DNA from 3 places in the Paenibacillus oryziterrae genome. Region 3 is predicted to be linked to each of the others. Evidence: riboswitches for the same ligand, from Rfam matches in the RefSeq annotation. Region 3 holds a riboswitch; each other region holds the start of a gene.

Region 1 (4,347 bases), on a different contig from region 3:
CATTCATTCCGGTAAGGGTTTGGGTTAATTCCGGTATTTGAGTCATCATCTTGGCAATATCACCGGTAATTTTGTTCACCCCGGCCGATGCGCCGTCCTGGGAGATCACCGTGATTTTATCTACATTAGCCAGTGGAGAAGCGATTTTCTCAGCCAGTTCAGGTAGAATCTTCAGAAATTCAACTGTAAGCGCAGCTTGCGTGAACTGTTTGTAAGCTTCCGCTTTCTTCTCAAGCGCGCCTGCTTCCGCCGCCCCTGCCAATTGAACAATCTCCGCGTTGGCCTTTCCTTTTGCAAGCTCCGCTTCTGCTGTCGCCAGTCCGCGTTTAGTGGTTGTGGCGGCCTCAGCCTCCGCTTCAAGGATTTGCCGTTGTTTGGCTGCTTCCGCTCTCATAATCGTCGCCTGATTCTCCGCCTGCGCCGGTTTGATAACCGTTGCTTCCAGCTCCTTCTGTCTGAGCTCTACTTCAATCTCGCGGACGGTCCGGTTCGCCTCCGCCTCCATCTGCGTAATTTTGACCTGCTCGGTGACCAGCGACTGCTTGATTTTGTTCTGTTGCAGCTCGTATGCCAGATCCGCCTGCGCCTTCTTCACTTCCGTCTCCAGCTTAAAGTCCGCCTGCTTGATGTTCAGCTCCTTCTCAAACAGCGACTCCTTCGCCCGGGCAGCGGTTTCCGCTTCAATGGTAGCCTGGTGAGAATTAGCTTTGGCTATCGAGGATTCCTTCTCTGCCTCAGCCTGCTTGATTTGAATGTCGCGCTCCGCCTCCGCTTTGGCTATGCTGGCATCACGGCGGATACGCTCAATTTCTGGAACACCCATGTTATCGATGTATCCTTTGTCGTCCGTAATTTTCTTAATGGTGAAGCTGACGACCTCAAGTCCCATTTTATCGAGGTCTTCCGAGCACGTCTCCCGCATTTTACTGTTGATCTCGTCGGGCGTCTTCAGAATGGATTCCACCGTCAACTGTCCGATCAAACCGCGCAAATGCCCTTCCACGGAATGCAGAATAATCGTTTCGCGGTCTTCTTCAGGCCGGTCGATAAACTGCTCACTGGCGGTAAGAATGGCCGTTGGTTCACTTTTTATCTTGATCTGTGCCACAGCTTCCAGGTTCAGCTTAATACCTTGCTTAGAGAACATGGCCTGAGCGGGAATGACATCGAAGCTCATGAGCATCATGGAGATGGTCTTGTTGTTCTGAAAGCCGGGAATGACGAAAGTCCCGCCCCCCTGCACCACTCTTTTCCCGCCGAGACCATACACAATCATCGCCTGATTGGGCGGAACTTTTTTGTAGGCATTCACAATCGTAAATAACGCAAGCAGGATAACAGCAACAATCGCCCCGGTTAAATAAATAATGACCATTCAGTTCGACTCTCCCTTGTTTCACTCATATTCCGTTTCCCGCTCGAAGAGGGTTACGGCTGCAATTCCCTTATCTACCTTCAAAATAATAACTCTGTCTCCCTTGGAGAGCCGCTGGCCGGTTTCCGCCCGTACCCCAATGGAGCGCATCGTGCCTTGTAGCACGTACTTCATTTCTCCGACTGCTCCATCTGCTGCCGGGATACTGATATACCCAAGCTGCCCAGCCGGATCATAATCCAATTCTTTCATACTATCATCATACCGGGGCATCACCTTGGCCAGCACATAATACATCAGGCAGCCCAGTACAATAGCGATGAAGGTACAAATCAGCAGAACCCAAAGTCCGTTCCATTCACTGAACCGGGTCAGCACATAACCGGCGCCGCCCCAAGCCATAACAAAAACCATCAAGGGAAGAATAGGTACAAAAGTCGTCCCTCCCGCGTCTCCCGCGCTTCCTCCCATATGGATATGCCCAAACCCGTGCCCGTGAACACCGCTGGTCAGGAGCAGCAACAAGCCTACCCAGAAGCAGACAATAAACGCTGTAACAATAAGAAGCCCTCCCGCTATAAACTAATATTTTAGACTCCCAAAACTAACATTTGCCCATTGTTAAATGACGTTTTCTTTGCAGTGTGCACAGTCTTTCATTCAAATGTCCACAGCAAAAAGACCACAGAAGCGGCAGGGCTCTCCGTGGTCGGCTAATCGATCATGGCGGCTCATCCTCTCTCTTCAACGCTTACGGGGTTAGCTGACGGATTCGGGCAGCGAGATTGCCCTACCTTGTCGGGACGGTTTGTCGGCCCGCGCAAAGATTCACCCCAGTGTGATTTCCAGCATCCAGTCTTCGACGCTATCATTCACGTTTGGTTCCCCCGTTCCCACTGTCGGAATTCAGCAATTTGAGAACAGTTATATAACATTCGGTTGCTGATTTGAATCATACGCCTGCGGCCATTCAATGTAAAACATATCCAATGGCAAAAGAAGCTAAAGAATGCCGATCCTGCAGGAATGAAGGCGCATTCTTTGGCTCCGTTCTTAACCGGTCGATTATTTGCTTTGATTTGCTGCGTTTTTCTCCACATAGGAGCTTACAAGTATTTAATCATTGCTTTCTGTCCGCTTTCTTCTGCAATCACTGTGAAACCCATGCTTTCATACAAAGCATTTGCCGCGACGTTATTCGAAAATACATTCAGAACCATTTTGTTCAATCCCTCTTTTTGAATTAATCCCCCCATATATTGAATCATTTTCTTGCCATACCCCGCTCTGCGGTGATTCTCGTAAACCATGATGTCATAGATAAATGCTACATCCATATCCAATATCGTCCAGAACCCAAACTCGGTAATCAATGATAAATGGTCCAGAAGGAGCCCAAAGGGAATATTTTTATATAAAAAAAAAGCTGACCTCAGGATCGCCCCCGAAAGTCAGCCTATGTTCTCATCTCTATGATCCTAAATAACAGCGTCGAGTTCATCCTCGCCCTGAGAGCCTTCAGGGTTAATCACCTCAACCAGCACCCGGTTGGGGATACATATAATCTGCTGATGCGGCTTCGTTTTGAAACCCATCTGCATCGATATTTTCCTCGGACAATCCGCAGAGACCATTTGAATCCCGTAATCAAATACCTTTAGCGTATTATGCCCGTATTTGGTCTGGATGTCGATTACTTGCTCTTTCTTGGTCAAATTCACGGTCTTGTACGGTCTGCCATCCACCGTGATTTGAGCAGCCAGCTGTCCTTGAACATACGTATCGTTGCGAGTATCCAGCCACTCCACCCCATAGATAACGCCTGCGACAAGCAGTACAACCCCAATGATAATGAAATCTCCGAATTTTATTTTAAACAAAGTGTTAACCCTCTCGCTGAATAGTTATAAGTCAACCCTACCACAAAAGTATGGAGAAAGTATAGAGAACGGATAGTATCCGATGTTTACACCTTACTAACCAGAGAGCGATACATAAGGAAAAGGTAATATGGCACACCCATCAGCATAATAATGAGGCCAGACGGAATTCCATACGGTGCCACTATGGTTCTTCCGATGGTATCGGCAATGCGTAACATAAAAAAAGTCCTGATGGACCAAGGGTTTCTTGATCACCAGGACTCTTATGTTAATGATTGTCTACTCCTTTGGGGAGTTAACTTACCACGGAAGCGTATTATCCATATAAAAGAAACCGCCTGTTGGTCCGTCCGCAGCCAGAGTGGCATAACGAACTGCCGTCTTCGCACCTTCTTCAGGCGATAATTCAGCTTTATCTCCCCCCATGCGGGTCTTCACCAAACCTGGGTGCACGGTATTGATCTTCAATTGGGTTCCCTCGTATTTCTTAGCCCAATACACAGTCAGCATATTGAGAGCCGCCTTGGACGCGGCATAGGCAGGAGTAGCGAGCCGCTGTGCCAACTCATTGGTCAACAGAAACTGGATCGACCCCAAAGCGCTGCTCTGATTGACGATTCTACCCGCATTACTTTTCAGAAGCAGGGGAAGCAGCGCTTCGGTAATGTGATAAGGGGCGAATGTATTGACCTCAAAAGTGGTTTCAAAGGCACCTTCGGCTTGAGATGGCTCCGCCCAGATCCCTGCGTTGTTGACCAAAATATCTAACCGGCCGTACTGATCCTCGATCCACTTAGTGAGCGCGGCAATGTGCGCGCTATTCGTCACTTCCAGCTCTACACCAATGGCTTCTATGCCTTGGACTTTCAGATGGCCGGCAGCTTCTTCAGCGTCAGCCTTCGTTCGTGCCGACACTAATACCGTAATTCCTTGCTGCCCTAACTGTTTGGCGACTTCAAATCCGATCCCTTTGCTTGCTCCTGTTACTAATGCTACTTTGTTGTTCATCTTAAATTCCTCCTGGTTTTGGTTTAAATGACTGTAACCGTCTCGAAATGTTCCAGATAAGCGGCCCCACTTGCAGCTATC
Region 2 (4,347 bases), on a different contig from region 3:
GCTTGAACCACATCGAAGAAATGCTTCTCATCAGCGACCTGAACAGGAGGATGCTCCCTTACCTTCAGCCGGATTACAGCCGACTCTACATTCGGCTCAGGAATAAAGACCGTTCTCGGCACCTTGCAGACAAGCTCAGGCTCACTGTAGTATTGCACAGCTATACTCAGACTTCCATACTCCTTGCCGCCAGGTGAGGCCGCCATCCGCTGGGCAACCTCCTTCTGAATCATCACGACGATGTTCGCCAGAGGCAGCTTCTCTTCCAGCAATTTCATCAAAATAGGAGTGGTCACGTAATAGGGCAGGTTGGCCACTACACTGACTTTCTCCACTCCGGCGAAATCCTGGGCGAACAGCTCTTTAAGATCCACCTTGAGCACATCATCATTGCGCACCTTCACATGGGGGTACGGCGATAATACATCCCGCAGAATTGGAATCAGGCGGCGATCGATTTCAACGGCAGTTACAGCACCCGCTGCTTTTGCCAGACGTTCCGTCAAGGCACCAATTCCCGGTCCTATCTCCAGCGCTCCTGAATGTTCATCTAGCCCGGCTGCATCCACAATTTTATCCAAAATATTCTGATCGATGAGAAAGTTCTGGCCTAAGCTTTTTTTGAATGAAAAGTTGTAACGCTGGATAATTTCCTTGGTTCTTCTTGGTGAAGATATTTCCTCTCTGCCGTTCATGAAGTGGAGCCTCCTAATTCGATTTGTGCGAGAGCACTGGCAAACTCCTCCCGCGTGATGCCAAACATCGTCAGCCGCTTGTACAGCTGTTTGCCGTTACAATATCCAATCCCCAGCAGATTGCCGAGGGCCATTCTTCTTTCTGCGGCTTCCGGGTGCACCAGCATACCCGCTGCCATTAAATCCTCAATCCCAATCACCGGCTCTGCTTCATCGTATGCCGTGTGAACATGTGCCAAGGCATGGCGGATCGCTTCAGGCGAAGCGTTCTCCACTCCGATATCCCCTTTACGGGTAGCATCTTTCTCCGGAATAAACGCATGCTTGCATCCCGGCACTTTTGCAGCAACGATCTTGCGGATACGTTCCCCTGCATGGTCAGGGTCAGTCAGTATAATCACACCGCGCCGCTCCATCGCGAGGGCAATTTTAGCAATGATTCTGCTGTTCACCGCCGATCCTCCAGTCTCGATGGTATCGGCCTGTACAGCCCGTTTGACGGCCACAGTGTCACTTCTGCCTTCAACAACTATTATTTCCTTAATCATTGACAATCTTCCTTTCAGGTAAATACGGAAAACGCAAAAAGAAGAGGATCTGCCCCTCTTCTTTGGCTAAAGAATTGTATAAGTGCTGAGCGACAGCTCTGAAAGTTCATGGACTTTTCCATATTCTGCTCTCATCACTATAGCTTATTAAAAGCTGATTTGCAAAATAGAACATTAATTCAGTTCAGGCTTCACCGGACCAATGACATAGACGGTACGGGATTTACGTCCAAAATTACGTGCGTGACTGAGTGATTCATAGTAGACATCGATTTTATTGCCATTGATGGCGCCACCAGTGTCTTCAGCACGGCGGAAACCAAGTCCCTCGATATAAACCCACCATCCCATGGGAATTACATCAGGATCAACTGCAATCGTCCGGCCTTCCGTTACGCGTGTTCCGGAGGCGGTACGTGTTCCAATACCCGGTTCTTCCGAAGAATAGGCAGTCATCGAGACGTTTTTAATTATTTTCTTATACTCGAAGTCAACGCCTGCTTTGCTCGTGACGTTATTGCCGTTCTCTTTGGTTGTGACGGATTTGGTTTTTTGGGTGGTTTTTGCAACAACAACGGGCTTAGGAATCACTTTGGTACCAACGGCAATTACCTTATCTTTGGTAACTGTCTGTACTTCCTTACCTATCATTCGCATAGATACCAGCTCACCATCTTGGTAAGTCTTCTCAATGTGCTGGATCATTACGCCTGGTACGCCTGCTTGCGTTACTTTAACTGTTCCCTTGGCTAAGGTGGGGTCCGCGGTCTTGATAATACGGAACGGAAGGCTTTCGGTCCGCTCAACCATTTGCTTGTTGATTCGGATGACCTTGATTTCCATATTGGCGGCTATAGTGGTGTCTATCGAAGGGAAGATCTTGTCATAGCTCTGTAGTTCGATGCCGAGTTTATCGATGGCTTCTCCTATGGTGCCTTCAGTTGTGTACATGGTTTGTGTTGTTCCGTCCGCCGTTAAACTAAAGGGCCTGGCACGGGTGATGACAACACGGTCGCCGTCCTGTAGCGTATCACTGGGGCTTATGGATATTTCATCGTACGGCTGCACAATAATTTGTTCTTTCGCTAGCATCTCGCTTAGCAGCGATTCCCGGGTTTCGAACTTCTGCACTTGTCCGTCTATGACTAAACTGATTTGTTTGCTGCTTTGACCGTGTACGTACAGCAGAATTAACAGCGCGACAGCGATTGAAATCACGCCTGCAAGTGAAAGTACGCGCAAATTCACTTGTTCCCACCGTATTGCGTAAGACCTGCTGGATGATTGTGAATCATGGGTTGCCTCTGGTTGGAATACGCCCATTTTCTCCATCCTCCTTACATAGTCCCGTCGTCTACATGCTTAACAAAGCTGACTGTATCTGTTCTGACGAAAACTAGTTTGAGATTGTCACAGGACACGCCTTACTTCAGATTGCGTCTCCTGCTCATGGATCGCCTGCCCGGCATAGCTTCTCCCACTCCTGTCGTATAACAGTATGTCGGAGGTGACCGCTTTATTCAAAACAAAAAAAAGCCTGAAAAAGAGTACTGTGAGGACTCTTTCGTGGCTTTCCGAGCTTCAAAAAAACACGGCTCATGCACGAGGTTTCCTCTCTTACTTGCGCTTACGGGGTTAGCTGTCGGGTTCGGACGAAAGAGAGACGCCCTATCTCAGGTCACCCGCTCACGGCGGTTGCCCTCAAATTCACCCCAAAGACCACGTGAAGAAATCGAATAATGTTTGCGGCACTTCTCAATGTGTACTCTATGTACGTGATAGGATGCGGCTAACCATTATTGGTTCCCCCGTTCTCCATACGGAGACTCAGCGAGACGATTCATGAATCAATGGCCGTTTACAAATATCAACAGCTCATTGCACTGAAAAGATAATATCCTGTTTTGATGCAGGTTGTAAAGTTCACTTCAAGCACGTTTACGTAAAAAAATGATTAAAATATTGTAATAATCGGCCGTTTATGTGTTAAAAAAGTTTAATATATCGTCTATACTCTTTTTTTCACCTGTTTTACTCCCGTTTTCACACAATCCCAAATCGTTCCAGTGCGTTCGCATACGTAATTTGAGCCATTTCCTCCCAGCTTATCCCTTTTATTTCCCCTGCTGCCTGGGCTACCAGCTTCACATTAGCACTCTCATTACGCTTGCCGCGAAATGGGTGTGGTGTCAAATATGGGGAATCCGTTTCAATCAAAATCCGGTCTAAAGGTGTCTGTGCAAGTACCTCTTTGGGCACTCTGGCATTCTTGAACGTGATCGGTCCCCCGAAGGACAAATGAAAACCTAAATCGAGACACATTTTAGCCGTTTCCCAGCTTCCAGAGAAAGAATGCATCACTCCGCCGATTTCATTTGCCTTCTCTTCACGCAGTATCTTCACGATATCTTCATGGGCATCACGATTATGAATCGAAATGGGCATACCCAGCTCGCGGGCAAGACCGATTTGCTGACGGAACACGCGCTGTTGAACATCCTTTGGCGACTTGTCCCAATGATAATCCAGTCCGATTTCACCGATGGCGACCACCTTTTCATGACTGCAGAGGGAAGCAATCCAGTCGAGGTCCCCTGGCAGCATATCGATAGCGTCGACTGGATGCCAACCGACGGCTGCATAAATATAATCATAGGTTTCGGCAAGTTTCATCGTAGTTGGAATCGTTTCGCGGTTAAAACCGATGTTGATCATTTTGCTGACTCCGGCTTCGACGGCATGTGCAATTACAGCTTCACGATCTTCGTCAAATTCCGGAGCATCCAGGTGTGTATGTGTGTCAAAAAGAAGCATTTTCGTTCCCCTTCCAAGCTTTATTTATAAGGTTATAGAGTTAGTTTTTTCATGCTTTAGCAAATATCTGGGCGATGGATAAAGGCAGTTGATCACGTACTTTTTCCAACTGGTCTGCAGGGAAATAGAGGTGATATCGGCCCCGGTGAATCCCGCTGATGGAACGGACAATATCCGATACCTCAGAGATTTCCCGCAGACGGTCCTCGCGGTCCAGAAGCAGGATTTGCTTCTTGTCGAACCCTTCACCCGGACGGAACACATCATAGGGCAAATCTGTTGGAAAATCA
Region 3 (4,347 bases):
CGATGACAAAATCCTCTACCCCCTGCATGATCGGATGCTCCGGCTCCTTGATGGAAATGGACAGGGCCGTATATTCCGGATGATGGGTGAAATATGCTCCGAGCAGCGTTCCCAGCTCCTGATTCCGCTGCATCGAGATACCGTTATGTATAACCAGCAGTCCGCCGCCAGCTGCTACATACGAGAGTAATCCTGCTACCTGCTCCTGTGTAAGGAGATGATCCGTAAAATCGGTGTAGGATATAACAAGCTTATTTTCAGCGAGCGAATCGTCTTTCAGCCTATTCAAATCCTCTGAGCAGGTTAGCTCCAGATCGCCATTAAAAATAGTCTCCAGTTCACGATCCACTCCGGCAAAATGGTGATACTTAACCTCCGAGTAGGTCCCCAGGGCAAGCGCCTTTAATTTCATGGGTTTCAACACCTTTCCAGCATTTATATGACTCTAGCGCAGTATATTCCTACCAAGGCCAAGCATTTCCGTCGATATCGATATAAGCAGGCTCTTCTCCGGCGTACTTCCGGTAATCCTGCACAAGGGCCATGATTTTGTTCGCCGATTCTTCAGGCGGTGTGTGTGCTTCTTCATTTTTTTGGCCGCTCATATAGGTCTGCATCCACCCCGGATGGAATACCATAACCTGACCGCCAAGCTCCTTAAGATGGTTATGCAGCAGGGAGGATTGCATATTAAGAGCCGCCTTAGACATACAGTACCCATACATATTGGTCCGTTTATTACGGGAGATACTGCCAGCTTCCGAAGAAATATTGACGATCAGCTTACTGTCTCCCTGCAGCAAAAGCCCCATCAGCGCATTGCTCACCCGAAGTGAACCCAGCGTATTCACATTGTAAATCTCAGCCATAGCCTCATCGTCCATGTCAACGAGCATGGTGGCATCGTCAACCTTTTTGATAATTCCGGCATTATTAATAATTATGTCTACATGCCGGGTCGCGGCGGCAATCATCCGCGCAGCCTGCCTAACACTATCCTTGCTGCCGATATCCAGCGGAACCAGCGTCAACTGCCCGGGGTACTCCTCTTGAAGTCTTTGCAAAAATTCAGCATCCGGCATGTACTGTCCGGCAAATACGGCGTATTTGTTCTCCAGCAGCCACTGCACAAGATACAGGCCGAGGCCTCTATCGGCACCGGTAACACAAGCGACTTTGTTCATATCCATGGAACACTCCTTAACCCTGCGAAATGAAATGTATGCGTTTACTTACATCTCCCTCACCTTAGCATGGGTCATTTGTTTTTTCAACGCTTATTCAAAACACGAGAGAAAACGCTAACATTACGCAAAAATTAACGAGCGTACTCTCCCTTATACCGGCCGCCGCCTGAATTGGTGTTCCTGCGTCTGAAAGTCATTCTTTCCGCTTTTTACAAAAAAGGGTATTCAGGAGTATTATTCGTATGAAGATTAACACAGCAGCACACACGCTGAATTCCCGCCTAGCGGGAAACGGGGGAACCATCCGGCCACCGGCCGACTGGGGTGAATCCGAAAGAGACTTCCATCGTCTCTAAGTAGGTAGGGCGACTCTCACCGCCCGAATCCGACAGCTAACCTCGTAAGCGTAAGGAGAGAGACCCTTGATCCGCCCGGCGATTGGTGTCAGGTTGTATTTCAGCCTGAACATGAACAAAACCGCTGGCAGAGGCCTCCTCTGTCCAGCGGTTTTTGTGCTGTCTGTATATCATATCAAGATATCCGGAAAGGATCGTGAATTTCATGCAAGACCCTCTGCCTGCCATCTGTCCTGTTTCGAGCAAATTTCAGGATTACGTGAGCCAGCTCTCGAGCAGGATCTACAGCCTAAGCACTCTGCTACTTGAACATACGGCCCAAGCGGAGCATATAACCATCGCAACCTTCAAAGAACTTTACGAGTTGAACAGCCGTAAGCCTATAACCGATCAGACTGTATTTTTTACTGCTGCATTCCAAAGTTGTATCCGCCTGTGTGCCGAACAGAAATCCCATCTTATATCCGGCTCCTCCCGGGAAGGAAAGCTTCAAGAGGATCAGGCAATAAAAGCACTATGGTACGGTCTCCGGCTACCTATGCCAGAAATCAGTCTGATCCTTGAGATAAGTGTTCCCGAGCTGAAGTCACGGCTAAGAGGGCTGCGGGAGCAGATGGCCGGACTGAAAGATTCCTCCAAGCCTGCCTGCATGAACACAGCATAATCCCATCTACGTCACCTCAATATGAGCAGTTCGGACGGGGCTCCTCCTTAACGGTATGAGCCTCCTTCATTACATTGCCAGGCGGTTTAGCGTTTGCCTGAGCTGCTCTTCATGAACTTCCAGACCGCTATGCAGCAACCGGTAAGCCCAGCGCCGAGCATGATGGTCTGTACAGCGCCGAGGACAACTGATTTCTCCGAATGAACCAGCGTGCTGAGCAGAATCAGCAGAAAAGATACGGCAAGCAGCGCAGGTGTCTGATATTTCTTGTTCATTAATGTATAAATCCCTTCTAAACATCGTTTAGGACTATTGTATCTCAACTAGAGCGTTATGCCAAAAAATTTAAAGTAATATCAAAACGATATTTATCTCCTCATTTCACACTCTATCTTTTACCATTCTCCAGATCCCACAAACAAATAAGTAATTATTTTTACATCATATACAAAAATATCCACTTCATGTATTATTGTAGCATTGGTAGTGGCCACTTCCATAAATATCATAAAACGGAAGGGAAGTTTCTATTAAATGCTGAAAAAACTCCTGAAACTAGCAACAATTACGGCTTTAACTGCAGCAATATTTCCAACGGGTGCTTTTGCAGATACCAACAAAGATTTATTCTCCTTTACTGGCGAGACTTATCTAAATATGCCAGCAACTGAATACGGAGGGCCTACAACGAAATCCCAGCTTCATGTTTCAGACTTCAAGCTTAACAACCACAAAATTTCTATTACCGGATCAGTTACATATAACGGTAAAGAACTTCCGTTAACACTGGAAGGCAGATTAACAAATACCCGAATAAAAAAGGATAATCGCTCTGTCGTAATTATTGATACTGTTTCAGGAGAATTTGATGTTCTTCATGTAGCGATTGATGCGAACGTGGAGGAAGGCATTACTTTCACCAAAGGCTTGGAAGGGCGTTCAATAATATCCATTTATCTGCAACATAAGAACACTCGTGAAATCTCATTCTTTGATATTGATGCAAGTGAACTTGGTGAGAATAATAAGAATGTGCTCCTTGATGAAGTAAAGCACTTCGAGGCGCAAACCAAATTAAAAAGTGACATCCTTAAGCCTGAAAAACGTCAATTTTTTAGTGCGAATGATAAAACCGGCGCCGAAAAGGAACAACTTGATGCAAATGCGGTTAACTCCTCCGACTACTGGTTCAGAAACGTGTTCGCTCCTATTTCCAGTGATATGAAGAGCCTAGCCACTACAAGTTCCCTTTCGTATTATCAAGTAGTCGGTTATAAAGACACCGATTACTATTATGTAAACGAATACACTGGTAATCAGCCGGGAATGTACATCGATGAAGTTCTTCAGTGGGACTACTACATTAATCATCCTGCTCCAACCGAATTTTATGGCACGCTTAAAATCGTTAGTGAATACACCGATTCAAATTATGATGCTTATGACGACCCTACATGGGCTCCTTTAACATTAGGAAAATCAGATAATCCAATTTTCCTAACTTTCTCCTTTAACGGGTCCGGAACATCCTCCAACCCTTGGGGTGACACGGTAGGTGTAGTTCAGCTTACAGCAAGCGCAACATCCGATGTGTTGGGCTCACCGAAAGGTCTGATTAAACAATTAGTAAGAAAAAAACCGAACTGGGTCAACGTGCTTTGGGAATTACCCGATCTACTTCTTAATAGTAGCGGCGGTACGCTAAATGGTAACGAAATTACGATCAGCCCATCGAGCGGTGATTCAAATAAGGCATTCGGAGCATATCTGGAAGATCGGCGTATGGGTACTCCAAACCAATACTTTACGATCAAACAGAAGTTGGAATACAGAACATCCTCTCAAACAAGAACCATGGGCTTCCAGGCTAAGTTCCCTGTATACACAAGAAATGGATTTGGTGTTTATAACTCTTTAATTGGTTCGAGAGATTTGAAGAAATCAATCTCATATCAGTTCTAATACCGTTTGAGAGAAAGCCCTCTTAGAGGGCTTTCTCTCATTAATAGGAGCCCAAAGACTATGAAAATAAAGTCTGTTATTGTAACCTCAGCTATGGTTGCCGCATCCTGTTTCTATATTGCTTACTCCCTAATCACTACTGAGAATCCAACCAAATTAACAACCCTGCTTTTAAATT

What was found. Region 3 has a riboswitch for cyclic di-AMP ahead of ACAN55_RS02870 (hypothetical protein). Riboswitches for the same ligand answer to the same signal wherever they lie in the genome.
Region 1: another riboswitch for cyclic di-AMP. It lies ahead of ACAN55_RS15495 (NfeD family membrane protein); the one in region 3 lies ahead of ACAN55_RS02870 (hypothetical protein).
Region 2: another riboswitch for cyclic di-AMP. It lies ahead of ACAN55_RS20275 (resuscitation-promoting factor); the one in region 3 lies ahead of ACAN55_RS02870 (hypothetical protein).

Annotation. Positions count from the first base shown of each region.
Region 1 covers NZ_JBGJZO010000014.1:45,638-49,984, reverse strand. The annotation lists gene ACAN55_RS15500 (flotillin family protein) at 1-1,375, opposite strand, end outside; gene ACAN55_RS15495 (NfeD family membrane protein) at 1,397-1,936, opposite strand; cyclic di-AMP (ydaO/yuaA leader) riboswitch at 2,109-2,297, opposite strand; gene ACAN55_RS15490 (GNAT family N-acetyltransferase) at 2,482-2,748, opposite strand; gene ACAN55_RS15485 (NusG domain II-containing protein) at 2,854-3,255, opposite strand; partial or broken gene ACAN55_RS15480 (iron chelate uptake ABC transporter family permease subunit) at 3,342-3,494, opposite strand; gene ACAN55_RS15475 (SDR family oxidoreductase) at 3,559-4,266, opposite strand; gene ACAN55_RS15470 (NAD(P)H-dependent oxidoreductase) at 4,290-4,347, opposite strand, start outside.
Region 2 covers NZ_JBGJZO010000025.1:46,073-50,419, forward strand. The annotation lists gene rsmA (16S rRNA (adenine(1518)-N(6)/adenine(1519)-N(6))-dimethyltransferase RsmA) at 1-695, opposite strand, end outside; gene rnmV (ribonuclease M5) at 692-1,243, opposite strand; gene ACAN55_RS20275 (resuscitation-promoting factor) at 1,418-2,566, opposite strand; cyclic di-AMP (ydaO/yuaA leader) riboswitch at 2,853-3,086, opposite strand; gene ACAN55_RS20280 (TatD family hydrolase) at 3,287-4,057, opposite strand; gene ACAN55_RS20285 (HD domain-containing protein) at 4,107-4,347, opposite strand, start outside.
Region 3 covers NZ_JBGJZO010000002.1:105,408-109,754, forward strand. The annotation lists gene ACAN55_RS02860 (ThuA domain-containing protein) at 1-412, opposite strand, end outside; gene ACAN55_RS02865 (SDR family NAD(P)-dependent oxidoreductase) at 462-1,184, opposite strand; cyclic di-AMP (ydaO/yuaA leader) riboswitch at 1,445-1,608, shown strand; gene ACAN55_RS02870 (hypothetical protein) at 1,740-2,207, shown strand; gene ACAN55_RS02875 (hypothetical protein) at 2,294-2,482, opposite strand; gene ACAN55_RS02880 (hypothetical protein) at 2,742-4,169, shown strand; gene ACAN55_RS02885 (hypothetical protein) at 4,230-4,347, shown strand, end outside.